Regions from separate parts of the Methylobacterium sp. J-001 genome, predicted to be linked through region 1. Evidence: riboswitches for the same ligand, from Rfam matches in the RefSeq annotation. Region 1 holds a riboswitch; the other holds the start of a gene.

Region 1 (14,537 bases):
TTCTCCGGCGCGGCGCCCGTGCGCGAGGCGGTGATCGCAGGCACGCTGCTGGTCCACCCGGAAATGCTCACCGAATTCGGCGACGAGGTCTCGGAACTCGACTTCGAGGATCCCGACTCCCGGGCTCTTCTGTCGGTCCTGGTCGCATCTGCCGCAGAGGACGGGCAAACGAATGCCGACCTGTTGCAAAGCCGCATCACACGGGCAGGTCTCGCAGAGGCGGCGGAGCGGATTCTCGCGCTCGCCCGCTCCCGCGACCGGATTACATTGTCTCCGCACGCCGATCCGCAGCAGCGCGGGGACGCTCTACGACAGGCGATGATCTTGCACCGGCAGGCAGGAGCGCTACATAGCGAACTTCGCGAAGCACGGCAGGCGTTTGAGGACGATCCGACCGATGCCGGGTGGGCATGGCTCTGCGAAGTCAAGGCGAGGCTTGAGACCGTCCTCGCCGCCGAGGCTGAAGCCGACAAGCCGGTGTCGAACGACTCGACCGCCGCATGACGGCCGTGCGATGGCGGTGGCGGCGGGCACAACCCTGCCATAGTTAACAATCGGTCAAGCCTCGGGCTTGCATACGGAACCCGACGACTCAAGGCCTCCGGAGCAATCCGGGGCCACTCGCAAGTATCGCGGCGCCGACGGCGTGGAGCGGCCTTCTTCAGGCCTCCGCAGCGCACCGCACCCGAAACAATAGGCTGATCATGGCGACGAAGGCAACGGAACGGGACGAGACGGACGCTGCCCCCGAGCAGCAGACCGACGGGCCGCTCCTCGACCTGACGGATGCTTCGGTCAAGCGGATGGTCAAGCTCGCCAAGAAGCGCGGCTACGTGACCTACGAAGAGGTCAACGAGGTTCTCCCCGAGGGCCAGTCCGATCCCGACCAGCTCGAGGACGTGCTGTCGCAGCTGTCCGAGATGGGCATCAACGTGGTCGAGGCCGAGGAGACCGACGAGGCGGCCGCCACCGAGAAGACCGCGAACGGGGCCGACAGCGAAGAAGAAGAATCCGAGGGCGGTGAGGTTGCCGAGGTCGCGCCGACTCGCGCCGTGGCCGTCACCACGACCACCAAGGAGCCGACCGACCGCACCGACGATCCGGTGCGGATGTACCTGCGCGAGATGGGTTCGGTCGAGCTGCTGTCCCGCGAAGGCGAGATCGCGATCGCCAAGCGCATCGAGGCCGGCCGCGAGGCGATGATTGCGGGCCTCTGCGAGAGCCCGCTGACCTTCCAGGCGATCATCATCTGGCGCGACGAGCTCGTCGAGGGCAAGGTCCTCCTGCGCGACATCATCGATCTCGAAGCGACCTATGCCGGTCCCGACGGGAAGAACGCGCCACAGATCGCCGAGGGCGAAGGCGAGGACGGTGCCGACGAGGCCGAGCCGCCGGCACCCCCGGAGGGTGGCGACGACGAGGACGATCTCGAGAACAACGTGTCCCTCGCTGCGATGGAAGCGGAGATCAAGCCGCGGGTCCTCGAGACCTTCGACGCGATCGCCGCGAACTACCGCAAGTTGCGCAAGTTCCAGACCGAGGGCGCCGAGCGCAAGGCCGCGGGCGAGAAGAACAGCCCGGCCCAGAATCAGAAGCAGATCGAGCTGAAGGACAGCGTCGTCGCCGACGTGAAGTCGCTGTCGCTCAACAACAACCGCATCGAAGCGCTGGTCGGCCAGCTCTACTCGATCAACAAGCAGCTGATCGGCCACGAGGGCCGGCTGATGCGCTATGCCGAGAGCCACGGCGTGGCCCGGGACGAGTTCCTGCGCCACTACCAGGGCTACGAGCTCGACCCGAACTGGATGGAGCGTGTCGGCACCCTGGGCGGCAAGGGCTGGAAGAATCTGGTCGAGCGCGGCTCGAAGCAGGTGACCGAGCTGCGCGCCCAGATCCTCGATCTCGCCTCCGAAACCGGCCTTGAGATCGGCGAGTACCGCCGCATCGTCAACATGGTCCAGAAGGGCGAGCGCGAGGCCCGGCAGGCCAAGAAGGAGATGATCGAGGCCAACCTGCGCCTCGTGATCTCGATCGCCAAGAAGTACACGAATCGTGGTCTTCAGTTCCTGGACCTGATCCAGGAGGGCAACATCGGCCTGATGAAGGCGGTGGACAAGTTCGAGTACCGCCGCGGCTACAAGTTCTCGACCTACGCCACCTGGTGGATCCGGCAGGCGATCACCCGATCGATCGCCGACCAGGCCCGGACCATCCGCATCCCGGTGCACATGATCGAGACGATCAACAAGATCGTCCGGACCTCGCGCCAGATGCTGCACGAGATCGGCCGCGAGCCGACCCCTGAGGAGCTGGCCGAGAAGCTGGCCATGCCCCTGGAGAAGGTGCGGAAGGTCCTGAAGATCGCCAAGGAGCCGATCTCCCTCGAGACGCCGATCGGCGACGAGGAAGACAGCCACCTGGGCGACTTCATCGAGGACAAGAACGTCGTCCTGCCGATCGACGCGGCGATCCAGTCGAACCTCCGCGAGACCACGACCCGGGTCCTGGCGTCGTTGACCCCGCGCGAGGAACGCGTGCTGCGCATGCGCTTCGGCATCGGCATGAACACCGACCACACTCTCGAAGAGGTCGGCCAGCAATTCTCGGTCACCCGCGAGCGCATCCGGCAGATCGAGGCCAAGGCCCTGCGCAAGCTGAAGCACCCCTCGCGCAGCCGGAAGCTCCGGAGCTTCCTGGACAACTGAGCCCCCGTCGCGGCCTACCGCGGCGCCTCTCCTCCGACCGCGTTGCCAGGCGGCTGCGCGGTCCCCACCTTGGCGCCATGCTCGAACGCCGCCCGCCAACGCCCGGATTGCCGACGGCCTTCGCGGACGGGTCGGAAGCCGATGACGTGCCCTTCGGCGCGCTCCAGCCGTCGGTGGGCATCCGTGATTGGTTGCTCGGTGAGGGTGCCCGGCTGCAGAAGGCCGAGGACATGCTCTCCGGCCTCGCGGAGCGCCTGATCGCGGTCGGCGTGCCAGTGGATCGGGCCTCCACGGCGATCGACACCCTGCACTCGGAATATGCCGGCGTCGGGCGGGTCTGGACCCGGGACGGCGGCACCAGCGTGCGCCTGTTCCCGCACGGGGGCCGATCGCGGGAGGCCTATCTCAACAGTCCGTTCCACACGGTCCACGAGACCGGCGAATGGCTGATCCTCGACATCTCCGAGACCCCGGACGATGCCTACGCGATCATCCCCGACCTGAAGGCCGGCGGCTACACCCACTACGTCGTTGCGCCGCTGTTCTTCACCAACGGCACCAAGAACGGCATCACCTTCGCCACCCGGGCCCCGGAGGGCTTTCGCGATGAGGACATCGCAATCCTGCGCTTTGTCATGCCCGCGCTCGCCGCCGTCGTGGAGATGCGCGTCCTCAACAAGCAGCTCGATCACGTGCTGAGGCTCTATGTCGGCGACGAGCCGCACCGGGCGATCCTGGCGGGCGACATCCGTCGCGGGCAGGTGACGCGGATCCGGTCGGCGATCCTGTTCGCAGACATGCGCGACTACACCCGCACCTCCGCCGACATGACCCCCGAGGAGGCGGTCGGGCTGCTCAACGTCTTCTTCGATTGCCTGGTGCCACCGATCGAGCGCGAAGGTGGCGAAGTCCTGAAATATCTGGGCGATGGCTTGCTGGCGATCTTTCGAGAATCCGGTGACGATCTCGGGGGGGCAGCCAAGGGCGCACTTACCGCCGCCCAGCACGCGCTCGCGGCCCTCGACGAGGCCAATGCCCTGCATCAGTTCTCCGTACCGGTTGCGGCCGGAATCGCGCTCCATCACGGCGAAGCCGCCTACGGCAATGTCGGCTCGGGCTCCCGGCTGGATTTCACAGTCATCGGCCGAGACGTGAACCTCGCCAGTCGGCTCGCCCGACTGAACCGCCTGCTCGGCGAGCCGCTGCTGATGTCGAAGCCCTTCGTTGATTTTCTCTGGGGGGATCCGATTCCGCTCGGCGAGCATGTTCTCGACGGTTTCCGCGAGCCCATGGCGGTGTTCCGGCCGAAATTTCTGCGCCCGCGCAAACCGAGTTGACCGTCTCGCGCAAAATGCTCCCGCTACCTTGGCGCCGTCATCAACACGCAGATGCCCGGCGGGCATCAGGCCTATAGTCCTCAGGTACTGTGATTGGCGGCGCTGATAATCGTTCGCGCTTATACTCCGAAGCTATTTCTGCTGGAATGGTGACGAACATCGTGAGAATTACGCCATACGTTAGGCGGGTTCGGCTATTTTAACGAGGGCCAAGCGAGCCAAATCAGCAGTTCGTGAAAGAACCTCATTGGGAACGCCCGACAGATCAAGTATCTTCAGGCACGCAGCCCCGCAGTCGCGATACTGCCCTGTATGATAGGCGTCAATCGAGAATTCCTCCAGCAACCCGAATTCGTAGATCCACGGCATTATCGCAATACCCTCTTTTGGCGCCGCCAGGGAGAGCCCTGCTTCTGCGTAGCGATAGCCTGCCGTGAAATTTTTCATCCGGCGGCAGTATTGACTGGCACTGTGGCGTGCTTCCGCTCGGCCCGGACAGATTGGGATTACGCGGTCGTACAGCTTCAGGACCTCGTGTTCGGGGCTGCCAAATTTTTCCATTAGCCAAGCTGCATTCAATAGACTGATATATATTTCTTCTTTCCAATACCCGAGATCGCCTCTCTTAAGGTAATACTCCAGCGCCTTCAAATCGTCGCCGACATCGCGATAAGATCGCGCGATGTAGAACGTGTATCGTGCGACCATGAAGGGGTCTTTCTCGATGGCCAGTGCCTTTTCCAGCACGGCCAAATCGCGTCGCTCCGAAAGCTCATCGCGATGACGCGCGCCATCATTGCCGCGATGCATTGCGAGCGGAAGCGTGGGCGTCGGCGGATCCTTTCGACACTCCAGAAATTCGTGTAGAACACCGCGATATCGCCAGTCTTTGTTATTTTTTACCAATTGAATACGCCAATATTTAGTATGCTCATCGAGGATGGTAAACATATACCCGGCCGCACTTAGCTTGGGCAGAATAAATCCTTCCGGGATGATTAATCGATCGTCGGCATCGATGATCAAGGAATACTGCGCATGTGGACGCGAGAGCCGCAAGGCCTCGGTTCGGTTGAACGCGAAGTCGACCCAGGGGCGCTCGACGAGCGTACCCGGCACATCTGCCATCACCGCGCGAACGACATCCTGGGTGCCATCTGTCGAACCGGTGTCGACAATGATCCAGTGATCAATAATTGGCCTCACAGAATCAAGACATCGACGAATGACATGCGCCTCGTTCTTCACAATCATTGAGAGACATATTTTCTTCCCGAAACTATTCATGTTCTCAAATCCAAATCGATGCCTTCCCGCGGCTTGAATGAGCCTGCATTGCAACCCGATATCCTAACGTTCGTTGAAACAAGTTCGCTATCGTCATTTCTCGCGAGGAATTTCTGCCGATATTACACGGCAAATTTGTAAAATTTTAGCCTTGTAATTACAATATATCGGCCTATGAGACTTTCATATTCCCATAAATACCAATAATATCAATAATTAAGATCGGGAAGACACAATGATCTAACGAGATTTCTAATTTGCTTGCAGGGTTGGGAAGGAAAGCGCTCCGCGGCCGAGCTTGCCGCATGGAGACCTCGATATGACGAGACTCGTTCAAGCGGGTTCGTCCCGATTGGAATGCGATCCATGGCTGCGACGCAGGCAAACTCTCCGGTGCCGGCTGGACCGGCGACGTCGGGGTTGACCGAGGCCGCGCCAGGTACCAAATCGGATGCTGTTCCAGGGAGATCCCCGGCAAGGGGCTGAGAAACCGCTGGCACGTCCTCACGGACCTGCGGCGCGGAAATCCTTCGAACCTGATCCGGCTCATACCGGCGTAGGGATTGGACCGCGGCCATCCGAAAGGTAGGCTACAGCTTCTTATCGAAGCCGACGGCCCGATCTCCGCAACGGAATCCCGCGGAGATGATTTTGGCCTTTGACCGCCCCGCTTCACCGATCGGACACCGCCGCAATCCGGTCGGCCTCTCTGCGCAAGCAGCCCTGCCTCCGCGGGCTGACGTGGCCATCGTCGGCGGCGGGCTGATCGGGCTGTCGATCGCGTGGCGTCTGGCCCGGGCTGGCCGCTCGGTCGTGGTTGTCGAGCGCGACACGATCGGGGCCGGAGCGAGCTTGGCCGCCACCGGCATGCTAGCCCCGGCCGCCGAGCACGAGCCCGGTTCGGATCCACTTCTCCCCCTCGCCCTGGAATCTCTCCGGCTCTGGCCGGCCTTTCGTGACGCACTCGAGGCCGAGACCGGTCTTCCGATCGATTACCGGCCGGACGGCACCGTCGTGGTGGCCATCGGCCGCGATGAGGTCGAGCGCCTGCGGTTCCGCTTCGACCTCCAGCGCCGCTCCGGCCTCGACGCCACATGGCTGGCAGGTACAGAGGTGCGGCGCCTGGAGCCGGGCTTACGCCCTTCCGTCACCGCGGGGGTCCATTGCCCGCTGGATCATCAGGTGGATCCGCGCCTGGTTATGGCAGCGCTGGCCGACGCCTGCCGGCGTGCCGGTGTGATCCTGATGGAGCACACAGCCGTCACGGCCCTCGACTGGTCCGGCGGAACGGTCACCGGTATTCGCGTCGGCGATCAGGGCGTGACGGCCGGCACCGTCGTTCTGGCCTCGGGCGCCTGGAGCGGGGAGGGCGGTCTGTTGCCCGAGACCCTGGCCCTTCCGGTGCGGCCGCTCAAAGGCCAATCGCTGGCCCTGCGCACCACCGCCCGCACCGGCACCCTCGGCCGGATGATCTGGACCGAGCAGGTCCACATGGCGCCGAAGAGCGACGGCCAACTGATCGTCGGTGCCACCGTGGAGGATTGCGGCTTCCGCCCCGGTGTCACCGCCGGCGGCCTGTACGCGCTGTTGGAGGGCGCCCGCCGGGTGCTGCCCGGCATTGAGGAGATGGAAGTCGAAGCCGTGTGGAGCGGCTACCGCCCGACCTCGGACGACGACGCACCGATCATCGACACCCTGGCGCCGGGCCTCGTCGCCGCAACTGGCCATCACCGCAACGGCTATCTACTCGCCCCGATCACGGCCGACGCGGTCGCTGCGCTGGTGACGAATGGCGCGCTACCCGAGATCGCCAAGCCGTTCACCCGGGCGCGCTTCGATCAACCCGAACCCCGGAGGGCCTCGGCATGAGGCTCCTCGTGAACGGCGAAGCGCGCGAGCACGCTGTCGAGACCATCGCGGCCCTGTTCCGGATCGAGGCTGAGGAAACCGGTATCGAAAGCCCGCAGGGCGTCGCCATCGCGTTGAACGGGCGCGTGCTGCGCCGTCGGGATTGGGACACGACCCCGGTCGCCGAGGGCGACCGCGTCGAGATCGTCCGCGCCATGCAGGGAGGTTGACCATGGACCAGACTGTCACGCCGCTGCGCCCCGACGCCGAGGCGGATCGCTTCACCCTTGCCGGTGTGGAGCTGTCCTCACGGCTGTTCATCGGAACCGCTGGCTACCCGACCCAGGCGATCATGCGCGACGCCGTCGCGGTCTCAGGAGCCGAGGTGGTGACCGCTTCGATCCGTCGGGTGTCGCTCCAGGGTCATGGCTCCGACACGGTGCGGATCCTCAAGGGCAAACGCTTCCTGCCCAACACGGCCGGCTGCGAGACCGCCCGCGACGCGATCATGACTGCGGAACTCGCCCGCGAGGCGTTGGAGACAAACTGGATCAAGGTCGAGGTGATCGGCGACCGCGAGACCCTCTACCCGGATGTGGCCGAGCTGATCGAGGCCTGCCGCCACCTGGTGGACGCGGGCTTCGTGGTCCTGCCCTATTGCAACGACGACCCGGTGGTCTGCCAGCGGCTGGAGGATCTCGGTTGCGCCGCGATCATGCCGATGGGGTCGCTGATCGGCTCTGGCATGGGCGTCGCCAACCCGGCGAATATCGAGCTGATCTGCCGCCGCGCGCAGGTGCCGGTGATCGTGGATGCCGGCATCGGCACGGCCTCCGACGCGGTGATCGCCATGGAACTCGGCGCCGCCGCCTGCCTGATCAACACCGCCATCGCCAAGGCCGACGATCCGGTGCGGATGGCCCGGGCCATGGGCCGCGCCGTCGAGGCCGGGCGCGACGCCTTTTGCGCCGGCCGGATCCCGCGCCGCGGCCGGGCCGATCCGTCGAGCCCGCAACTCGGTCTCGTCGGCTCGTGAGAACGCTGCCGTCGCCGCTCCTGGCGGTAACGGATCGACACGGGCTGTCCCGTCCGCTGGCCGACAGTGTCCAGGCGGTTCTCGACGGCGGCGCACGCTGGATCTGGTTCCGCGATCGCGACCTGGAGCCAGAAGTACGGCAGCAACTCGGCGCGGACATCGCCGCACGGACGCGCGCGGCCGGCGCCTTCCTGACGGTCGGCGGCGATGTCGCGTTGGCTCGGGCGCTCGGCGCAGACGGCGTGCATCTCGGTGGCGGGAGCGAACTGGAGACAATTGCGGCGGCGCGCGCGATTCTGGGACCCGGCGCGCTGATCGGCGTCTCGACCCACACCTCCGCCGAGGTACAGAAGGTCGCCACCGCCGGCGCCGACTACGTCACGCTGAGCCCGATCTATCCCACCGCCAGCAAACCCGGCTACGGCCCTGCGCTCGGCCCGGAGGGCATCGCCGCTTCCCTGCGCGCCGGCCTGCCGGTGGTAGCCTTGGGCGGTGTCACGATCGACCGCATACCCGAGTGCCGGGACGCGGGGGCCGCCTGCATCGCCGTGATGGGTGGCCTGATGCGCGCGGCCGACCCCGCCACCGCCGCCCGTGCTTTCCTGACCGCTTGCGCCGCGTGATCGAGGCCGGTCTCGGCCTGGCCGAACGGCCAAGACTCGATCGATCTCGGTGAGCCCCGAACCCGCCTTGGAGCGGGTCGTCAGGGCCGAGAATGTATGCCTCAATCCGCCCCCGATTCGGGGGGGTGACGTTGCGGACAGACCGATCGTCCTTTGGCTGGCGCTGGCTCGGCCGTTCCCTCGCGTTGCGCCGGCGACAGGTCGTCCGGCTGCTGCTCGCCGTCGCGGCCAGCTACGGCGTCGGGCTGGTCTTCCCGGTGGCGACCCAGCGGATCGTCGACGCGATCGTGGCCGGGAGGGCCGACCTCCCCCTGCTCGGTGTGGCAGTCCTCGCCATCCTGTCGATCGGCGCGGAGGTATTGCTCACCGCGTTCCGCGGTCGCCTGATCATCGAACTCGCAATCTTCCTCGACCGACGGATGTCGCGCCGGGTCTTCGCGCACTTGCTGCGGGTGCGAATCGACGGCGCCGGCTTCAAGTCCGGTGACGTCCTGAACCACTTCCAACAGATCACGAAAATCCGGGACTTCGTCCTGCATCAGGTGCCGAACACGGTGATCGACGCCGGCGGCGCCCTCGTCGCGTTCGGCCTCGTCGTCCACTACAACGTGGTCGTCGGGACCGTCCTCGTCGTCGCGGCGCCCATCATCATCGTGGTTGCCAGCAACCAGATCAGCGGCATCTGGAAATCCGCGAAAGCTTTTTACACGGCGTTGGGCGTCCGCGACGGCACCCTCGCGGAGAGCGTGACCGGCCTGCCCACGGTGAAGGCGCTCGCGCTGGAGGCCGGTCGCATGCGGCGCTGGAATGCAGTGACGGACACCATGCTCAGCGAATTGAGCAGTGTGATGGACCTGCAACGCCGATACGGGCTCCGGTCGCAGGCGGTCTCCCGGGCCATGACGCTGCTGGTGATCGGCGTCGGCTGCTGGCGCATCTATGGAGGGCACCTGACAGTCGGCGAGTTCCTGGCGATCCAGGTGGTGTCGGCCCGGATAACCGGCCCGCTCCTGAGCAGCGCCGACATCCTGCGCATGACCCAGGAGGTGAACGTCGCGCTCCGGGAGATCGGCCGCTTCCTCGACCTGCCTCGCGAGCGGGCGAACCGCCATCCACCCGTGCGCCGGATCGGCCCAGGCGGGATCCGGCTCGATCGCGTCTCGCTGACCTATCCGGGCACCACGCGGCCGGCCCTGCAGAATTTCAGCGTCACCCTGCCGGAGCGCGGGATCGTCGCCATCGTCGGTCGCAACGGCTCGGGCAAGTCGACGCTACTGCGGATCCTGCTCGGCCTGCAGCGGGACTATACCGGCCGGGTCGAGATCGGCTGCGCGGATCTGCGCGACTACGATCCCCGCTGGCTGCGGGGCCAGATCGGCACCGTGGACCAGGATACGGTGCTGTTCTCCGGGAGCGTGCGCGAGAATCTCGCCGGCCAGCACACGGACTCCGCAGCGCTCGATGCAGCGCTGGACTTCGCCGGCCTGCGGGCGCTGGTCGAAAGCCTGCCCAGCGGCCTCTATACGCCCCTCGGCGAGGGTGGCCGGACCCTGTCCGGCGGTCAGCGCCAGCGCCTGTCCATCGCCCGGGCGGTGATCCGCAACCCGCCGGTAGCGCTCCTCGACGAACCGACCGCCTTCCTCGATCCGGAAGCCGCCCTGGCGATGGAGCGGAACCTCACCGTCTGGGGCCGCGAGCGGCTGCTGATCCTCGTCACGCACCACTTGGCCGCCGCACGCCAAGCCGACCGGATTCTCGTCCTCGATGCCGGCCGCCTACTCGCCGAGGGCCGGCACGAGGATCTGCTCGAAACGGTTCCGCTCTACGCTGCACTCTGGGAGGATTACACACGCTCCATGGGACACGCCGCCGCAAACGAATTCGACCCGGCAATCTAGCCCTGTTTCGCGGCCGGCCCGTAGGGTGGGCGCGGGATCGCCCGATGCGCAGCCCGGAGCGCCGCCGACCAGCGCTCGCGCAGATCGTGGAAATAGCCTTCGCCGGCCTCGATCCGGTGGTTCACTTCCAAGTCGAGGGCACCCCGGCGAGCCACCGCGATGTCGATCGGCAGGCCGACGCCGAGATTCGACCGCATGGTCGAATCCATCGAGACGAGGCTGACCTTCAGGGCGTCGTAGAGGTCGCTCTCGAACTTCACCGCGCGGTCGAGGATCGGCTTGCCGTATTTGTGCTCGCCGATCTGGAGGAACGGCGCATCGGTACTGCACTCGATGAAGTTGCCGGCCGAGTAGATGAGGAACAGCCGCATATCCTCGCCGGCGATCTGGCCGCCGAACAGCAGGGAGATCGAGAACCGGATGCTGGCCGCTTCGAACCCGTCCTTCTCGATCGCCCGGACCCGCCGAATGGCGCGGCCGATGAGCTGCGCCGCCTGAAACATCGTCGGCGCTTCGATAAGCTTCTCGGCCGGCTCGCCTTCGTCGCCGGGCACGCCTTCCTGCAACAGGCTCAGGACCGACTGGGTGATCGACAGGTTGCCGGCCGAGGCCAGCATCATCACCCGCTCACCCGGCACATTGAAATGGTGGAGCTTTCGGTAGGTGGAGATGTCGTCGAGCCCCGCATTGGTACGGGTGTCGGCGACCATCACGAGCCCCTCCTCGACGAGGACACCGACGCAGTAGGTCATGGCTTTCGGGCTCTCGCGAATGGCCTCCGGCTGTCGTCCAGCCGGCGGCCCGTCTTTCGGGAATCAGGATTGAGCGGCGCCTCTGCCTTGCTCGACGCGGAGCTTGACGTCCAGTGTCTCGGTGCCGCCGCCGGTACGACTGCCGCGTATCGGCGCCGCGCCCAGATAGTCCAGGCCCGTGGCGACACGGATGTATCCGTCCGACGGTGCGTTCTCGTAGCACGGATCGAACGCCACCCAGCCGAGATCCGGCACCAGGGCTTCGGCCCAACCATGCGGGGCCTCGACATCGGCCTCGCCGTCGTCGCGGGCACGATAACCGGCGACGTAGCGGGCCGGGATTCCGAGATGGCGGGCGGCGGCGATGAAGACGTGCGTCAGATCCTGGCAGACGCCTTTGCCGGCAGCGAACGCCTTGTTGGCGGGCACGGCGTTGGCGGCTGGCCCGGCCTCGTAGGCCACCGCCTCTGGCACAGCGCCGCGCAGGCGATGCAGCACCGCGAGCGGCGTGCCGTCCCCATCGGTCGCGACCCGCTCGGCGAAGATCTGCAGGTCGGCGCTGGTCGCGCACAGATCCGTGTCCCGCAGATAGAACGCGTCCGGCAGGCGCTCGACCGTCCCGCGAACCACCCCGTGGGTGTCCTCGGTATCGACCGACCCGGTGACCCGGATGGTCAGCGCATCCGCCGGCGCGTCCGGGGTGAACCAGTGGACGATGTTGCCGAAGCCGTCCTCGCGGGCGGTGAGCCGCCCATCGATGGAAGTGTCGATCCGCCAGGTGCGGACATATTGCCCGTCATGGTCCCGCGGCGTCAGGCGCATGACCTGCACGAGCCCGCGGGCCGGCTGCTCGTAGGTGTAGATGGTCTCGTGGACCACGCGGATGCGCATGCGCCGGGCCTGTCCGTCCTGTTCAGCCGACCAGATACTGCTTGGCGATGGCTTCGCCCACCCTGTTGTTCTCCGCGATGAACGCCTCGACGAACTCGTGGAGCCCCGAGTTGAACACGCGGTCGATATCCTCGCTGTCGAGCTTGGCCAGCATGTTGCCCGCCAGGCGCTGGCTCGGGCCGCGCCTTCCATAGGCATCGGCGATGAGGTCGAGATACTCGACGATCACGCCGTAGCAATTGGCAAACGAGCGCGGCATCTGCTTGTTGAGCATCAGGAGGTCGGCCACCAGCAGCGGCTTGACGCTCTCGCGATAGACCCAGTGATAGGCGTTGAAGGCCGAGACCTCGCGCAGGATCGTGGTCCATTGGAAATAATCGAGGCTGCCCCCAACCGTCTCGTTCTGCGGCAGCAGGATCTGGTACTTCACGTCGAGGATGCGGGCGGTGTTGTCGGCGCGCTCGATCGCCGTCCCGAGGCGGGTGAACCAGAAGGCGTCGTTGCGCAGCATCGTCCGGAAGGCCGAGCCGTCGAAGGTCAGCGAGACGGTTTTCACCCAGTCGAGGAACCGGCCGAACTCGTCACGGCTGAGTTCCTTGCCGGCGTAGTTGCGCAGCTCCAGCCAGGCCCCGTTGATCGCGTCCCACATCTCGGTGGTGAGCGCGGTACGGACCGAGCGGGCATTCTCGCGGGCCGACTCGATGCAGGAGCGGATCGACGACGGGTTGTGCGGGCTGAACGCCAGGAAATCGCAGACCGTGTCGGCGTTGACCACACTGTAGTGCGGCTTGAACAGGTCCGGGTCGCCGGCCGAGGCGAGGGCGGATTCCCACTCGTTGGTCTCGCCGCCGCCATAGCTCGTGGGCAGCGAGGCCAGCCGGTGCGCCGCGTCGAGGATACGCGCGACGAAGTCGGCGCGCTCCACGTAGCGCGAGAGCCAGAAGAGGTTGTCGGCAGTCCTGGACAGCATGGTTTGCGACTCGGATGGGCTCGGCGGCAGGCGGCGCGTCTGATGGCGGGGAGCGGCAGCTCCCTCAGGCGTCGAGCACCCAGGTATCCTTCGTACCACCGCCCTGGCTGGAATTGACGACCAAAGACCCTTCCTTCAACGCGACCCGGGTCAGCCCGCCGGGCACGATGCGGATCTGGTCGGCGCCGCACAGCACGAAGGGCCGCAGGTCGACGTGGCGTGGGGCGACCCCGGAGGCCACGAAGGTCGGGCAGGTCGAGAGCGACAGGGTCGGCTGGGCGATGAAGCCGTCCGGTGCGTGCTTCAGCTTCTTGGCGAAATCCTCGATCTCGCGCTTGCTCGCATGCGGCCCGACCAGCATGCCGTAGCCGCCCGACCCGTTGACCTCCTTCACCACCAGCTCGGACAGGTTGTCCATCACGTAGGCGAAGGACTCCTTCTCGCGGCAGCGATAGGTCGGCACGTTGTGCAGGATCGGCTCCTCGCCGGTGAAGAATTTCACGATTTCCGGCATGTAGCTGTAGACCGCCTTGTCGTCCGAGATGCCGGTCCCGACCGCGTTGGCTAGTGTCACGGAACCGCGCTCATAGGCGTTCATCAGGCCCGGCACGCCGAGCACCGAATCCGGCCGGAATACGAGGGGATCCAGGAAATCGTCGTCGAGGCGGCGGTAGATCACGTCGACCCGGCGCGGCCCCTCGGTGGTGCGCATGTACACGACGTCGTCCTTGGTGAAGAGGTCGGAGGCCTCCACCAGCTCGACGCCGAGCTTATCAGCCAAAAACGAGTGCTCGTAGAAGGCGGAATTGTAGCGGCCGGGGGTCAGCAGCACTACGGTCGGGTCGCGAGTGGCCGAGCCCGGAGCGAGGCTGCGCAGGGTGGCGAGCAGGGCGTCCGGGTAGTTCTCGACCGGGGCGACCCGGTGCTTGGAGAACAGGTCCGGGAACAGGCGCAGCATCACCTCCCGGTTCTCCAGCATGTAGGAGACCCCGGACGGGATCCGGGCATTGTCCTCGAGGACGAAGAAGTCCTTCTCGCCGGTGCGGACGATATCGATCCCGGCCACGTGGACATAGAGGTCGTGGGGCACCCGGAACGAGCGCATCTCCATCCGGTAATGGGCGTTCCTGTAGACGAGATCGGCCGGGATGATGCCGGCCTTGATGCATTCCTGGGCGCCGTAGACGTCC
Region 2 (14,537 bases), on a different contig from region 1:
CGGCGCCGTCCCGGGTCGTCAAAACCGGCACGTCGCAGGTCAGCGAGGCCAGCACCTTGCGGTAGACCTGTGTGCCGCCGTTCGGGTTATCGAGGGCGAAGGCGGTCTCGGCATCCGGCGAGCCGTAGGCCATGTGGGCGAAGGGATACGAGTAGAACGTGAAGAAGTTCGTCGGGACGTAGTGTCGGCCGCCGTCCTTATCGACCGCCAGGACGTACATCTTGTTGTTGGCTGCGGTGTCGTACCAGCCGAGCCGGGCCTGGGTCATGAAGCTGTTGTCGGTCAGGATGAACAGTACCGAGAACAGCCCGATGACGAGCGGCGGCTTCTGATAGTGCCGGCTCACCACCACGGCGCCGATCGCCAGGTTCAGCAGGATCCACGGGGCGAAATTCGCCCCCATGACGACCACGATGGACAGATGCATCGCGTCGAAGCCGAGCAGCAGGACCACGAGCCAGCGCCGCGGCATCAGGATGCCCACCAGTGCCGCCCCCTGTCCCAGCAGGATCAGTGCATTCGTCACCGGCCCGGCATGGCTCAGGATCGCCCGCATGCCATCCACCAGCCAGGATGAACTCGCGTAGAAGACGTGATTGTTGTCGAGGCCGACACTGAAGAGCTTTCCGGGGTCGTTGCCCATAAGCCAGGAGGTCGGGCCGGCATCCAGCGTCACCTTGGCCAGGAAGGACGAGTAGTAGTTTCCCAGGTGGATGCTGATCGCCGCGGCGATCAGGATTTTGGCGAACAGCGCGCAAGCCGTTGCCATGTCGCTCTTCGTCGAACCGCTCACGCTTGGCCGGGCGCTCAGGCGCTCGGTCAGCGCAAGGACGGCAAGACCGGCCAGCAGGCAGGCGCCGACCTCGGCGAGCGGCAGGACATCGATGATGTGTCCGTGCCAGAGCCCCGTCACCCGCATGACGGCATGCTTGCTCCAGACCAGATAGGCCGCCCCCACGACGCCGAGCGACGGCCAGCGCAGGCACAGGATCCCGGAGGCGACGGCTGCGACCCACAGGACGACGATGGCCCACAGCGTCGCCATCACCTTGAAGCCGTGCTCGACGACCGGGAAGAGCGGGTAGTGGACGAGGGCATAAGCCCCCGAGATCACGCCGATCAGCTGCAGCAGCCGGACCGCGGCTTTGTCGAAGGGCGCATAGGTCCGTCGCACCATCGCGGCGGCGAGCAGCAGCGGCGGAACGATGCCGTAGACGTTATTCCGCTCTTCGATGACCCGGAACAGCTTGATCACCATCAGCAGAGCGATGGTCTGCGCCAGCACGATGAGATACGGCCGCGCCACCGCGAAGAAGATCGGGCCAGCCAGCCAGGATGCCCGGAGCGAGAAGGTCGCGTTCGGACCGGTGGTTGAGAACGAGCGGATCATCGTCAGTCTTCGCTGCCTCAGGATCGTGGCGGGCGCAGCGGCAGCGCGGCGGCCGGGTGGCTCTGGATGCGTCGTTTCAACGGGACCGCCGGTGCGACCACGATTCCTCCGCGCTTCGACAGCCAAACTGTCACGGTTCGATCCCGGTCCATGGTTAAAGACGACGGAACCCGGCTACGCCTTTCGGTTGCGGTTTGGGGTTACGTGCAGGCTCACAGCGTGGCACGTCAGATGGAACGGCCTCCGCCTCGGCACGAAAAAAAGCCCAGTCTCAGTCACCCGCACTCGACGAATGGGCTCCGCGGTGTTTGCAGGTGCAAAGCTCCAAATCTCGAACGCGTGCAGCGTTTGCGAACTGAGATACGGATCTGCAGCGCACGATACCGGAAGCGACTTTGCGGTGCTGTCCCTGTCGTGACGCGAAGGGTCTCGGCTGGCGTTCGGGGAATGTTGGACTGATTGATCGAAGATGATCGCGTCGATGGACGTGTGGACGTCGCGTCGTTACATCAACGAATGCCTAGATCTCATGGATCTCAGTTATTGCGGCGATAGGTTCGCGTAGGGCGAGACTTCGTCCACCAGCACCGTATTCCCCGTCATGCGTGCGGTCAGGAACCTGCGTCTGGCCGCAAGCAGGGGTTGGAGCAGACGGCTCCCTTTCATGACACTGCCGATCTTCGATCCGGACGGAAAGATCGTGGATTCGAACGGCTTGAGCGAGACCGGGTTCGGCGACATCACCCGTGCCCGCGTGAAAGCCCTGCGCTCGTAAAAATATCCCCAGTTGTCAGCGGCGGCCACCACGGGCTGGTTCGCCTTCAGGATGCCTTCCGCTGCCTGCCGGGTGATCACGTATGCGGCCGTCGTGCCGAGACCGCCCATGCTCATGGGCAGACACAACCGGTAATCGCCAATCGAGTCGGCGTTCACGGTACTGAAGGCGGCGCGATACTGCGGACGATTGTAGAGCAGGACCACGTCGCCTCGGCGCAGCGTTGCCTCGACCCGGATGAGAATGTCGTGAATATCGGGCGGCAGCACTGCGTCGTCTTCGACGATCAGCGCCCAGGGCAGATTGCGGGCGACCACGGCCTCGTAGGCGGCCAAGTGCGACAGCGCGCAGCCGACCTGTCCGGCGCTCAGATCGGACCCGGGCGATGCGTCCCGACCCGCCACCGCCCCGTCGATGCCGATGATCTCGAAATCAGGACCCCAGATCGTCTGGAGATGCCGTGTAATATAGGCATGTCTCTCACGGAACCGCGGGATGGATATTGCAATGCAGCACATGGTACGGACCTTTGCTGCCCGATATTGCGCAAAAAGCGAGAGTTTTACAATTAATTTGCGCATCCGAATTCAGTAGTCGCCGTACGTCCAAATTGCGAGCCTTGCGCCTCTCGGCATGCGGGTGCCAAAAACACGAAACCTAAGTTACGGAGGTCGCAGGTCAAGATTTATCTTAAAGTTTTCGTCTTTAATTCGATCGATAAATAAAATTGGTCTCACACATAAAGATCTCGTCACCGACCGGACGTGAAACGATACTGATAAGCCGTCCGTGGCCTTCAGCAGTTCCGATTTTCTTTCCGATTCGAGCGTCGTGGCGATTGTCGTCCCCGGCGATGCGCCCGCAATCCTGCGCCCACCCCGATCGTCCGTCAGCCGGTCTGCCGCGGCCGGAGAAGCGGCAGGCTCGCTGCCAGCAGGAGCTGATGCAGCCCATGATTCACGAAGAGCGGGCATTCGAAGCCGACGAGGAGGCTGGTCTGGGTCAGGAACAGGATCGGCCAAGCCTCGATGTAGCCCGGCGCGCGCGCGAAATGCTGGACCACCCGGCGGGCCGTATCCAGCATCACGCCCGTGAAGACGATGAGGCCGAGAATCCCGAACGCGACCGCGACGTCGATGAAGTTGTTGTGAAAGAACCAGAGCTTCTGCTGGGTGGTGAAGTGCAGGTACGGCGCGGTCGTAATCGGGCTTTCCCAATAGGCCTTGTAGCCGATGCCGATGACGGGTTCCCGCCAGAACTGATCGATACCGAACTGCCAGAGGATCGTGCGGCCGGTCAGCGTCGTGTCCTTGCCGAGATCGGAGAGGAGACGGGCCGACAGGTCTGCACCGTAGGTCGCGGCGACCAGGATGCCGATCCCGGCAAGCGCGATCGCGAAACCCAAGCAGACGCCCGTGACCAGGTTGCCCTGGCGCCACGCAATGATCACGCTGAGCGGCGCGAGTCCCAGAGCTCCGGCCACCAGGGCCGTGGCGGAATGGGAGGAGGCGAGGAGCGCCAGCGCTCCCAGGAAGGCCGCCCCCGTCAGGGCCCGCTGCCAGCCCTGAAGGAAGAGGCAGGCGGCACAGAGAAGCTGGAGGCTCATCAAACCCCCAAGCACGTTCTTGTGTGAATAGACCCCCGACCATTCCCCGCTGAGTCCGCGGGTCAGTCCAGGCGCGGCCACGCCCAACACGACCGACAGGATTTGTCCGCCCAGGAGCCCCAGGAAGACGATCCGGACGATACCCGACAATCCCATCGTGGCCCGCAGGGCGATTCCGGCCACGATCGTGGCGAGCAGCTGGACGCCGTGATAAACCGAGATGCCGGGGGTCAGGGACCAGGTTGCCGACAGGATCGCGAGCGCCGGCCAGAGCAGGATGATCGGCCGACTTCCGAACAGCGTGCTGCCGAGATCGCGCCGCAGGACCAGGAAGGCGAGGGCGGCCAGATCGGCTCCGAGCCAGACCAGCTTTTCGAGTCCGGGCAGCTTCACCTGCTCGCCGCTCACCGGCGCCAGCATGATCAGCAGGATCCAGGGGATCGCGGACAGCCCGAGGCGCGGTAGCGCGATGGTGCGGTGTCGACGAACGCCGGAACGACCAAGCGGCCAGCCGGCGACCGAACCCTCGTCGCCGGGCTGAAGCCAGGCCAGCTCGGGATCCCTGGGTCCGAAGGCTGCCAGATCTCGACGCACCGCCATCGCACCCCGTCCCAGACTTCCCCGACGCCGGCTCTGCCAGATCCCAGTCAGCGAAGTCTCGAGCCAGGCTCCACCTGCTCATCCCGATCGCCGCGAGGCTGGCAAAGCTGCCGTCCGGACGTGAACACAGACCAGAGCCGCCGCCCGTCCGATTCCGCCAAACGAGGTAGGCCGGGGGGATCGGCCAGTCCCAGGCCGCAATTGGGCAGGGCGTCGAAACCGCGAGACCGATGACACGCCGACCGTTGGGCCACGCGGTCGCCCTAACCCGCGAGCGCGACACGCTTCCGGGAAAAATCGGATCGACGAGTATGATGAACGGAATTGGAGCGGGCGATCGGGATCGAACCGACGACATTCAGCTTGGGAAGCTGACGTTCTACCACTGAACTACGCCCGCGGACACGAACGGTGCGGTGGTATCTGCGCCAGCGAGGCCGTGGCTTCGCTGGGGCTCCGTGCGCCCGTGTACGGGAGCGATCTAACAGCCGGGCGGCAACGGCGTCAAACGGCGTTTTCGGTATCGACGGGATCGCGGCGCCTGCGGGACGGGTGCGGTCGCCAAAAGGTCCGGGTGTGCGCGCTCAGGCGATCCGAGACAGATTGCCCGCGGCGGCGTGCGATTCGCGGGCGGCGTCGTAGGCTCGGTTGCGGAGGGCCGTCTCGCTCGGGAGCTGCTCCACCACGTTGCCCGAGTTCGGATCGACCACCTGGAACACGATCGCGCTGGTATCCGGATCCTGGATGTAGCGTGCCTTGTCGCCGGTTGGGGCGATGTCGAGCTTTACCGCCGGCTCCAGCGGTGGCGTTGCGGCCTGCGCCGGCGCGGTTTCCTGCGTGACGGCCGACGTCGCGGTCGCCGCGAGGGCGTCGAGACCCTGTGGCCCCGGCGTCGTCGCATTCAGCGGACGGATATCCATGGCTGATCTCCTACGATCCTGTGATTGGGGGATTCAGCGGATCTGCGGCCTAACAGCTCGTTAATGGCGCCCCCCAGCGCAGGGGATGGCCGAGCCGCGGCCGGACTCGCGATGAAGATCCTGTTACCTAAGACGCGCGAACTTACGATTCTTCTGGTCGCTCAGGTCGCTCAGGTCGCTCAGGTCGCGCTTCGCGAGGGGCGGGGGCTCACGACTGCCGCCGCACCACCGGCGGAGGCGTGCGTCGGGAGGCGCCCATGCGCCGGATCCGTATGGCGGCTGTGATCATGACCACAGCCCTCAGCGCCGCCGCTCCGGCCAGCCCGCAGGCGCGCCCAGGGCTGTCGCCGCGGGAGGCGTTTGTTCTGCAGCATCGCTGCGAGATCGTGGCGCGCCTTGAGAGGATCCATCGGCGCGGCCCGGTCGAAACGTCGCGCGACCGCTTCGTCGTCGTCGCGCTGCGCGATCGGCCGATGCATTACGTCCAGTGCATCTTCCAGCCCTTCGACACGGAGATGCTGTGCGAAGCCTCGTCGGGGGCGTACGGCAGCCCGGCCTTCGAGCTCGACGCGCAATCGCAGGCCGTGTTGCGCGCTCTCCATTACGTCCAGGAGGACCCCCGGACGAATTTTTCCCGCACGATCTTCCTCGGAGACCCTCCGAATCTCGGCATCGCCGCGGATCTGATGCTGGCCGCACTCTACGATGCCTACGGAGCGGAGCCGGATTCGGCGATCTCGATCACGGCGCCGCGCGGGGGCGGCGCCGGATGCGGCACGCCCACGTCCTGACCGGACGGGGCGTGCCGCGCGCTCACTCGGCGGCGTCGACGTAGAGCTTGCCGCCCTCGGCCAGAAATTCCTGCGACTTCGCCCGCATGCCGGCCTCGGCCTCCGCCTTGGACATCGCAGGCGCGGCGCCGATCACCGCGCCGGCTTCCTCCATGGCCAGAACCTCGGCGCGGAGATCCTGCGTGATCTTCATCGAGCAGAATTTTGGTCCGCACATCGAGCAGAAATGCGCGACCTTGTGGGCGTCCTTGGGCAGGGTCTCGTCGTGGTAGCGGCGGGCGGTGTCCGGATCGAGCCCCAGGTTGAACTGGTCCTCCCAGCGGAAGTCGAACCGGGCGCGGCTGAGCGCGTCGTCGCGCAGCTGGGCGGCCGGGTGGCCCTTGGCGAGATCGGCGGCATGGGCGGCGATCTTGTAGGTGATCACGCCGGTCTTCACGTCGTCCCGGTCGGGCAGGCCGAGATGCTCCTTCGGGGTGACGTAGCAGAGCATCGCGGTGCCGAACCAGCCGATCATGGCCGCGCCGATGCCCGAGGTGATGTGGTCGTAGCCCGGGGCGATGTCGGTGGTCAGCGGGCCGAGTGTGTAGAACGGCGCCTCGCCGCATTCCCGCAGCTGCTTCTCCATGTTGACCTTGATCTTGTGCATCGGCACGTGGCCGGGGCCCTCGATCATCACCTGGCAGCCCTTGTCCCAGGCCACCTTCGTGAGCTCGCCGAGCGTCTCCAGCTCGCCGAACTGGGCCGCGTCGTTGGCGTCGGCGATCGAGCCCGGGCGCAGGCCGTCGCCGAGCGAGAACGACACGTCGTAGGCCCGCATGATGTCGCAGATCTCGTCGAAATGCTCATACAGGAACGATTCCCGGTGCCCGGCGAGGCACCAGCGCGCCATGATCGAGCCGCCGCGCGAGACGATGCCGGTCACCCGCCGGGCGGTCAGCGGCACATGCGCCAGCCGCACGCCGGCATGGATGGTGAAGTAGTCGATGCCCTGCTCGGCCTGCTCGATCAGGGTGTCCTTGAACACCTCCCAATCGAGCTTGAGCGGGTCGCCGCCGACCTTCTCGAGCGCCTGGTAGATCGGCACGGTTCCGATCGGCACCGGGCTGTTGCGGATGATCCACGAGCGGATGTTGTGGATGTTGCGGCCGGTGGACAGGTCCATGACCGTGTCGGCGCCCCAGCGGATCGACCAGACGAGCTTCTCGACCTCTTCCGCCGCCGACGAGGTGACGGCCGAGTTGCCGATATTGGCGTTGATCTTGACCAGAAAATTCCGGCCGATCGCCATCGGCTCGAGCTCGGTGTGGTTGATGTTAGCCGGGATGATCGCCCGGCCGCGGGCGATCTCGTCGCGGACGAATTCGGGGGTGATGAACGGCGGCACCGAGGCGCCGAAGCTCTGGCCGTCGGCGAGCGTGGCCTCGGCACCCGCCAGCATCGCGTCGCGGCAGGCGTTTTCGCGGTGGGCGACGTAGATCATCTCCTCTGTGATGATCCCGGCCCGGGCGAACTCGTACTGCGTCACCATCTGGCCGGGGCCAGCCTTGCGGATCGTGCGGGCAGCCGGGCAGGGGGCCACGAGCTTGTCGCCGGCGAAGCCGTTATCCTCGGGCTTGACCGCGCGGGGCTCGACCGCGGTGTAGCCGCGTGCCGCGATCCAGGGCTCGCGCACGCCGGGCAGGCCGGCGGTGAGATCGATGCGCGCGTCGGTCTCGGTGTAGGGGCCCGACGGATCGTAGACCCGCACCGGCTCCTCTTTCGGATCGGACAGGACGATCTCGCGATAGGGCACGCGGATGTCCGACCGGCCGGCCGGGCTCGCATAGACCTTGCGCGATCCGGTGACCGGACCCGTGGTCACGGTCTCCGGGCTGCCTTTCACGTCCTTGGGGAGAACGGGTGCGTTCATCGTGGGCCTCTCCTCGTGTTGGAGCGCTCCGGACCACGCGATGGCTGAGATGAGATCCGGCCGCACGCATGCAGCCGCAGGTTCCCGTCCCTCCGCCGGTATGAGCCGGATCAGGTTCAAGGGTCAGGGCAGCGTGCCCAATCTCAGCCCCCTCGCAGGGCCCCCCTCGGAACGGTTCAAGACTCGGCCTCGGCAATGGGTTTGTCAATGCTGTGGTGCGGGGCGGGGCTGACAGGATCGCGCGGTTCGGCATGGTAGCGGGGCGGACCACCGCGCGGCTCGCCGCCGGGATCGGATCACCGCTGCCGGGATGTGGGAAAGCTCCTCTCCGAATGCCTGTTGGCACGCTTGCCAACGACCTGGTCCGTTGGCATTCTCGCCAACGTCATGGACGCCGCACTGCTGTTCAGGGAACGGATCGAGGTCACGGCCGATCGGTCGTTCGCCGAACTCGTCGTTTGGAGGGTGCTGTCTCCGGTTCGTGGAAGCGCCCACGGCTTCAAGTATCGGCTCGCTTTCGTGGTCGAGGGTGCTTGCGTGCTCCGCTACGACAACGAGGCCGGGAAGGGCGACCACAAGCATATCGGCGAGCGGGAAGTGCCTTACACCTTTACAAGCTCAGAGGCCCTGATGGCGGACTTCTGGGCCGATGTCGCATCCTGGAGATGACCATGAAGACCGTGACCATCGGTGTCTCCACCATCGAAGACAGCACTGTCCGGGCGCTGGCGGCTTTCCGCGGCGAGGAGCAGGGCGCCTTCATCTCGTTTCCGACGGTCGAGCGGTTGTGGACCGTCCTGACGCCCCGCCGCTGGGAGCTGATCCGGATTCTGGCCGGGCAGGAACCGATGTCGCTGCGGGCCGTGGCGCGCTTGCTGGATCGCGACGTCAAGAACACGCATGGCGACGTGCATGCGCTCCTGAACGCGGGCGTCCTGGATCGTACAGAGGACGGGCGGATCGTGTTTCCCTACGACACCGTGCATGTCGACTTCACGATCCGGAAGGCGGCTTGATGCACGGCCTGATTGAGCGCGCGCGATAGGATTGGGGCTGCCCGGCCACCAATCGGCCTCGCCTCCTCAGACGAGCGAAACGCAGCTATCAAGGTCTCTCAACCCAATCTTCAAAAATGCGCATCCTGCTCCTGGTGCTGGCCGGCGTGGTCCTGGTCTATCTGGCCGCGCTCGTGGCCCTCGCGGTGTTCCAGCGGCGGTTGATCTATCCGGGGGCGGCCTGGGCGGGTGAGCCGGCCCGCGACCGGTTCGCGCCGCCCGGGACCGAGGCGATCACCCTGACCACCGCGGATGGCGAGCGGCTCTTCGCCCTGTGGCGGCCGCCGCGTCCGGGCTGCGGGGTGGTGATCAGCTTCCACGGTAACGGCTCCCGGCCCCAGCCGCATGCCGCCCGCTTCGCTGCGGATCCGTGGCGCGGGGCCGGATGGGGCGTGCTGGCGCTGGCTTATCGCGGCTATCCCGGCTCGACGGGATCGCCGAGCGAGGACGGGCTGATCCGCGACGGGATGGCGGCGGTGGCGGCCACGATGGAACGCGCCCCGGGGGCGCCGATCCTGCTGCATGGGCATTCCCTGGGGGCCGCGGTGGCGGTGGCCATGGCCGGGCATATCGAGGCGATCGGGCTCTACCTGGAGGCACCGTTCGATTCGCTCACGCACGCCGTGCGGCTGCATGTCCCGCTGGCCCCGCCCTGGCTCCTGCGCGACACCTTCCGCTCGGACCTGCGCATCCGCGGCGGGACCGAGCCGGTCCTGATCGTTCAGGGCGCCGACGACCCGGTGGTGCCGGCGAAGCTCGCCCGGGCGCTGGCGGCGGCGGCGGGCCCCCGGGCGCGGTTCGAGCTGGTCCCGGGCGACCACGTCTCGATCGTCGGGATCCGGGACCGCGAGGCCGAGGCGGCGTTTCGCGGGCGCGTCGGGCCGGCCTGTCTCGCGGCGGACGGCGCTGTGCCCTGATCGGGATGGAAGGAGGGATCGCTTGGTCGGACGCCGCTCCTGGCGCTGGAACGCAGACGACCCGGATATGCCGGGCGCCGCCCCCCGGGCGGATCCGGTCTGCCCGCTCTGCGGACGGCCGATCCCGCCGCGCGCCCGCTCCAGCCGCCATCACCTCACCCCGAAGCTGAAGGGCGGGACCCATCAGGGCACGGTCCGCCTGCACCAGATCTGCCATTCGGCGATTCATGCCCGCTACAGCGAGGCCGAGATCGCCAAGCGGCTTGCCGATGTCGACGCCCTGCGGACCGATCCGGAGATTGCGCGCTTCCTGATTTGGATCCGTGGCAAGCCCGACGATTTCCACGCCGCCACCCGCATGACCCGCGACCGCCGGGCCGGGCGGCGCCGGGATTGAGCCGGCCGTTTACCCGGCGCTCAGCACGTCCGCAGGTTCCGCAGCCGGGCACGCATCCCCGCTAACCTTGCCGCTCCACACTCACCTCGATCGCGGAGTTGGACGATGGGCGGGGCAGGGGACGGGCGGCTGGCCTGGGTGGATGTCGCCAAGGGGATCTGCATCCTTTTGGTGGTGATGATGCATTCCGCCATCGGCACCGGCGTCGCGATGGGCGGGGAGGGGTTCCTCCACCCGGTGGTGGCCTTCGCAAAGCCGTTTCGGATCCCGGATTTCTTCCTCTTGTCCGGCCTGTTCCTGGGCCGGGTCATCGACCGCGACTGGCGCCTGTTTGCCGACCGCCGGGTGGTGCATTTCGCGTATTTCTACCTGCTCTGGCTCGTGATCCAGTCGGCGGCCCGCTACGGCAGCATCGTCGGCGATTCCGGGCCCGGGGCGTTCGCCGCCCATCTCGCCCATGCGCTGGTCGAGCCGTATTCCAGCCTGTGGTTCGTCTACCTGCTGGCGGTGTTTTCCGTGGTGACCAAGGCCCTGCGCCGATGCCCGGCCGGAATGCTGCTCGCCGGCGCCGCCCTGCTGCAGATCGCCGACATCCGCAGCGATGCGACTTTGATCGAGGAGTTCTGCGGCCGCTACGTCTACTTCGTGGCGGGCTACCTGTTCGCGGGTCGGATCTTCGCTCTGGCCGATGGGGCGCGCCGGCATGCCGGCCTCGCGCTCTGCGGTCTCGTCGCCTGGGCCGCCGTGGAAGGCTGGCTCGCCCTGACCCAGACCGGCAGCTCGGTCTACCCGACGCTCGCCAGCCTGCCGCTGGTCAGCCTCGCCCTCGGGGCGGCCGGCGCCCTGGCGATCGTGGTCATGGCCGCCCTGATCGAGCGGGCGGGCGGCGGCGTGGCCGAGGGCCTGCGGACCTGTGGCCGGCGCTCGATCGTCATCTATCTCGCCTTCTCGCTGCCGATGGCCGCGACCCGCGAAATCCTGGTCCGCACCGAGCTTGTCACGGATATCGGCCTCGCCGGTCTGATCGTGATGGCTGCCGCCCTGCTGCTGCCGCTGGCGCTGGAACGAATGGTGCGGGACACGCCGCTCAAGCTGCTGTTCGTGCGCCCTCAGAAGTTCCGGCTGGTGGCCGGGCCACGCCCGCGCTCGACCCTGGCGGCGACGTGACGAAGGACGTCAGCCCTCGAAGGCGACGCCGATCCGGCGGCTCTTCCGCCACGCCACTGCGGCTGGTCGCGGATCGGCCCCGTCCGTGAGGCGGATTGGGAAGCGGTCCGGTACCGCTTGATCGCCCTCGACCTCGATCTGGGCGCCCGTCTCGGTCGCGTCCCAGACCAGGCAGCTGACCTCGCCGCAGGCGAGCAGCAACGTGCCGAACGTGAAGGCATTCTTCCGGAATGCCCCGCGGCGATCCTCCGTCATCGCAATCTCCACCCGGCTCGCGACGCCACGGCTCGCAGATTGGACGATGCCGGAGGGTGGTTAACAGCCCGGATATGGGGGTGCGACTGGTATCACCCTCGAACGATCAATATTCGTCCCGGTCGTCCCGATAGCTGCGCCGCGGCGGGGCGTCGTAATCGTCGTCGTAGGACCGGCGCGGCCGCGGGCGGTCGTAATCGCGGCCGTAGCGGTACTCGTCGCGCTCGCGGTAATCGTCACGTCGGCGGTCGTCGTAATCGTCGTTTCGGTCCCGGGGGGCGATTCCGCCGCCGCGGGTCTCGCTCAGGCGCGGCGCGTACCAGCAGCTCTTCGGCTGGCCAGGGGCGGGATCGCCGAAGGTCTGGCTGTTGCAGGGGACCATCCCGCCCTGCGGAAAGGGGCGACCGTTGGTTTTGCCGGGCACGCCGTAATAGACGTTCGTGGGGTAGGGCATCCGGCAGACGCCGCCATCCTGGGCGCAGGCGACCAGGTTCACCGTGTCGAGTTGCTCGACCCGCGCCGAGGCCGGCCCGACCTGAATTGAACCAAGCAAGAGGCCCCCCAGGGCCACGGCAATCCTGCAACGCACGTCGTCGATCCCTCTCTCGCCGATGATCGCGGCCTCGATATCGCGGCGCGGTGGCTTCCGGCTAGGGCTCAGCCCCGGTATGGCGAACCCGTGATGGTCTGCACGCGGTCGCAGGCCGGGACCGACGTTTGTGTGACAGGGATCGGGCGCGTGCCGGGTTGTCCACCGGGATTGGCGCGCCGGGAGGAATCCATGCGGGATGCGTCGGCGCAGGAGCTCATGATCCTCAGCGCGCTGCAGGAATGCCGGCTCCAGCTCGAGACCGCGCGTCGGGACGAGGCGAGCCGGGCTGTCGTGCGCCTCGAACTCGATGCGGCCCTGAAACGCGAGGCCATGCTGAAGGCGGAGATCGTGGAGGAGCGCGAGCGCACCGAGGCGGTGCGGACCGTCCTGCTGGCGCTGAATGCCAGCATCGGCCGGTTCGGCCTGCGCCGGCGCCTGTTCAAATCGCGCATCGCCCGGCTCGGCCGCGAGACCCCCGATTCCGGACCCCAATCGGTCCGGCATCCGGTTCTGCTCGCCGAGGCGCGGCGGGTGCTGGGCCAGGATCCGACAGCCACGGGTTGAGGCCCTGGCCCATCCGTCCACCCGGTTCGGGTGCTGAATGGAACGCTAACGACCCCTTAAACCGCCGCATTTAGCGTGCGGAAACGCGGTTGCACCGCAACGCACGCGCGCGTCGGTGTCGGATCGTTCGAAGACGGGATGCATGGCCAAGGGTCGGGGCAGGATGGAGCCGAATTTCGACGTGCCGGAAGGGCGCGTCCGGGATCGCGGCGAACTCGACCTGCGCCTGTCTCGGGACGACCGGGCCGGGACAGGAGAACGTGTGGGCAAGCGAGCGGACGAGACGGCGCGGCCCCCGGCCAAGACGACGGCACGCCGGACCCAGAAAAAGTCCGGCCGGCGTCGGCGGTCGTGGCTCGGCCGGATCGTCTACGGCACCGTTGTGCTCGGCCTGTGGGCGGTGATCGGCATCGCCGGCCTCATCGCCTACCACGCCTCGCAGCTGCCGCCGATCGACCAACTCGCGGTGCCCAAGCGTCCGCCCAACATCGCCATCCTGGCGAGCGACGGCTCGCTCCTAGCCAACCGGGGCGAGACCGGCGGCCGGGTGGTCTCGATCAAGGAGCTGCCGCCCTATCTGCCCCGCGCCTTCGTGGCGATCGAGGACCGGCGCTTCTACCAGCATTTCGGCGTCGACCCGGTGGGCATCCTCCGGGCGATCGGCCAGAACCTGACCCGGCGCGGCGTCGCGCAGGGCGGCTCGACGCTCACCCAGCAGCTCGCCAAGAATCTGTTCCTGACGCCTGAGCGCTCCGCCTCGCGCAAGATCCAAGAGGCGATCCTCGCCCTCTGGCTGGAGCACAAGTACAGCAAGGACGAGATCCTCGAACTGTACCTGAACCGCGTCTATTTCGGCGCCGGCGCCTACGGCGTCGAGGCCGCCGCGCAACGCTATTTCGGCAAGCCCGCCAAGGAGGTGTCGCTGGCCCAGGCGGCGATGCTCGGCGGCCTCGTTCAGGCGCCCTCGCGGCTCGCCCCCAACCGCAACCTACCCGCCGCCCAGGCCCGGGCCGCGCAGGTGCTGGCCGCCATGCAGGAGCTCGGCTTCGTCCCGGCGCAGGACGCCAAGGTGGCGCTCGCCCAGCCGGCCCGGCCCGCCAACGCCCGTGGCGGCGGCTCGGCCAACTATGTCGCCGACCTCGTAATGGACGTGCTCGACGATTACGTCGGCAAGTTCGACACCGACATCACGGTCCAGACCACCGTCGACACCGGCCTGCAGGGGCTCGCCGAGAAGGCGCTCACCGACGAGCTGAACGCCAAGGGCGCGCGGTTCAACGTCGGCCAGGGTGCGCTCGTCTCGATGCGGCCCGACGGGGCGATCCGCGCGCTGATCGGCGGGCGCGATTACGCGCAGAGCCAGTTCAACCGGGCGACCACGGCCAAGCGCCAGCCCGGCTCCTCGTTCAAGCCGTTCGTCTACCTCGCCGCCGTGGAGCACGGGGCGACGCCCGAGACGGTCAAGGACGACGCGCCGATCCGGATCGGCACCTGGGCGCCCGAGAACTACTCGCACCGCTACGAGGGCCCGGTCACCCTGCGCATGGCGCTGGCGCATTCGCTCAACACGGTGGCGGTGCGGCTCGGCCAGGAGGTCGG

Evidence for each region. A riboswitch is a leader RNA that binds a small molecule or an ion and turns the genes downstream of it on or off. The one in region 1 is predicted to bind thiamine pyrophosphate.
Region 2: another riboswitch for thiamine pyrophosphate. It lies ahead of thiC (phosphomethylpyrimidine synthase ThiC); the one in region 1 lies ahead of thiO (glycine oxidase ThiO).

Annotation. Positions count from the first base shown of each region.
Region 1 is NZ_JAKSYN010000148.1:48,522-63,058, forward strand. Features, by position in the region: gene dnaG (DNA primase) at 1-504, shown strand, start outside; gene rpoD (RNA polymerase sigma factor RpoD) at 705-2,705, shown strand; gene MKK65_RS19040 (adenylate/guanylate cyclase domain-containing protein) at 2,783-4,042, shown strand; gene MKK65_RS19045 (glycosyltransferase) at 4,223-5,329, opposite strand; TPP riboswitch at 5,782-5,910, shown strand; gene thiO (glycine oxidase ThiO) at 5,975-7,198, shown strand; gene thiS (sulfur carrier protein ThiS) at 7,195-7,407, shown strand; gene MKK65_RS19060 (thiazole synthase) at 7,410-8,213, shown strand; gene MKK65_RS19065 (thiamine phosphate synthase) at 8,210-8,836, shown strand; gene MKK65_RS19070 (peptidase domain-containing ABC transporter) at 8,962-10,734, shown strand; gene MKK65_RS19075 (hypothetical protein) at 10,731-11,486, opposite strand; gene MKK65_RS19080 (transglutaminase domain-containing protein) at 11,550-12,377, opposite strand; gene MKK65_RS19085 (alpha-E domain-containing protein) at 12,400-13,347, opposite strand; gene MKK65_RS19090 (circularly permuted type 2 ATP-grasp protein) at 13,412-14,537, opposite strand, start outside.
Region 2 is NZ_JAKSYN010000227.1:168,852-183,388, forward strand. Features, by position in the region: gene MKK65_RS30370 (hypothetical protein) at 1-1,390, opposite strand, end outside; gene MKK65_RS30375 (glycosyltransferase family 25 protein) at 1,931-2,746, opposite strand; gene MKK65_RS30380 (O-antigen ligase family protein) at 3,055-4,371, opposite strand; tRNA gene MKK65_RS30385 (tRNA-Gly) at 4,697-4,771, opposite strand; gene MKK65_RS30390 (hypothetical protein) at 4,956-5,291, opposite strand; gene MKK65_RS30395 (TY-Chap domain-containing protein) at 5,549-6,082, shown strand; gene thiC (phosphomethylpyrimidine synthase ThiC) at 6,105-7,991, opposite strand; TPP riboswitch at 8,062-8,168, opposite strand; gene MKK65_RS30405 (DUF6516 family protein) at 8,379-8,660, shown strand; gene MKK65_RS30410 (hypothetical protein) at 8,663-9,007, shown strand; gene MKK65_RS30415 (alpha/beta hydrolase) at 9,124-9,963, shown strand; gene MKK65_RS30420 (HNH endonuclease) at 9,986-10,360, shown strand; gene MKK65_RS30425 (acyltransferase family protein) at 10,466-11,527, shown strand; gene MKK65_RS30430 (hypothetical protein) at 11,537-11,782, opposite strand; gene MKK65_RS30435 (hypothetical protein) at 11,889-12,371, opposite strand; gene MKK65_RS30440 (hypothetical protein) at 12,564-12,938, shown strand; gene MKK65_RS30445 (transglycosylase domain-containing protein) at 13,081-14,537, shown strand, end outside.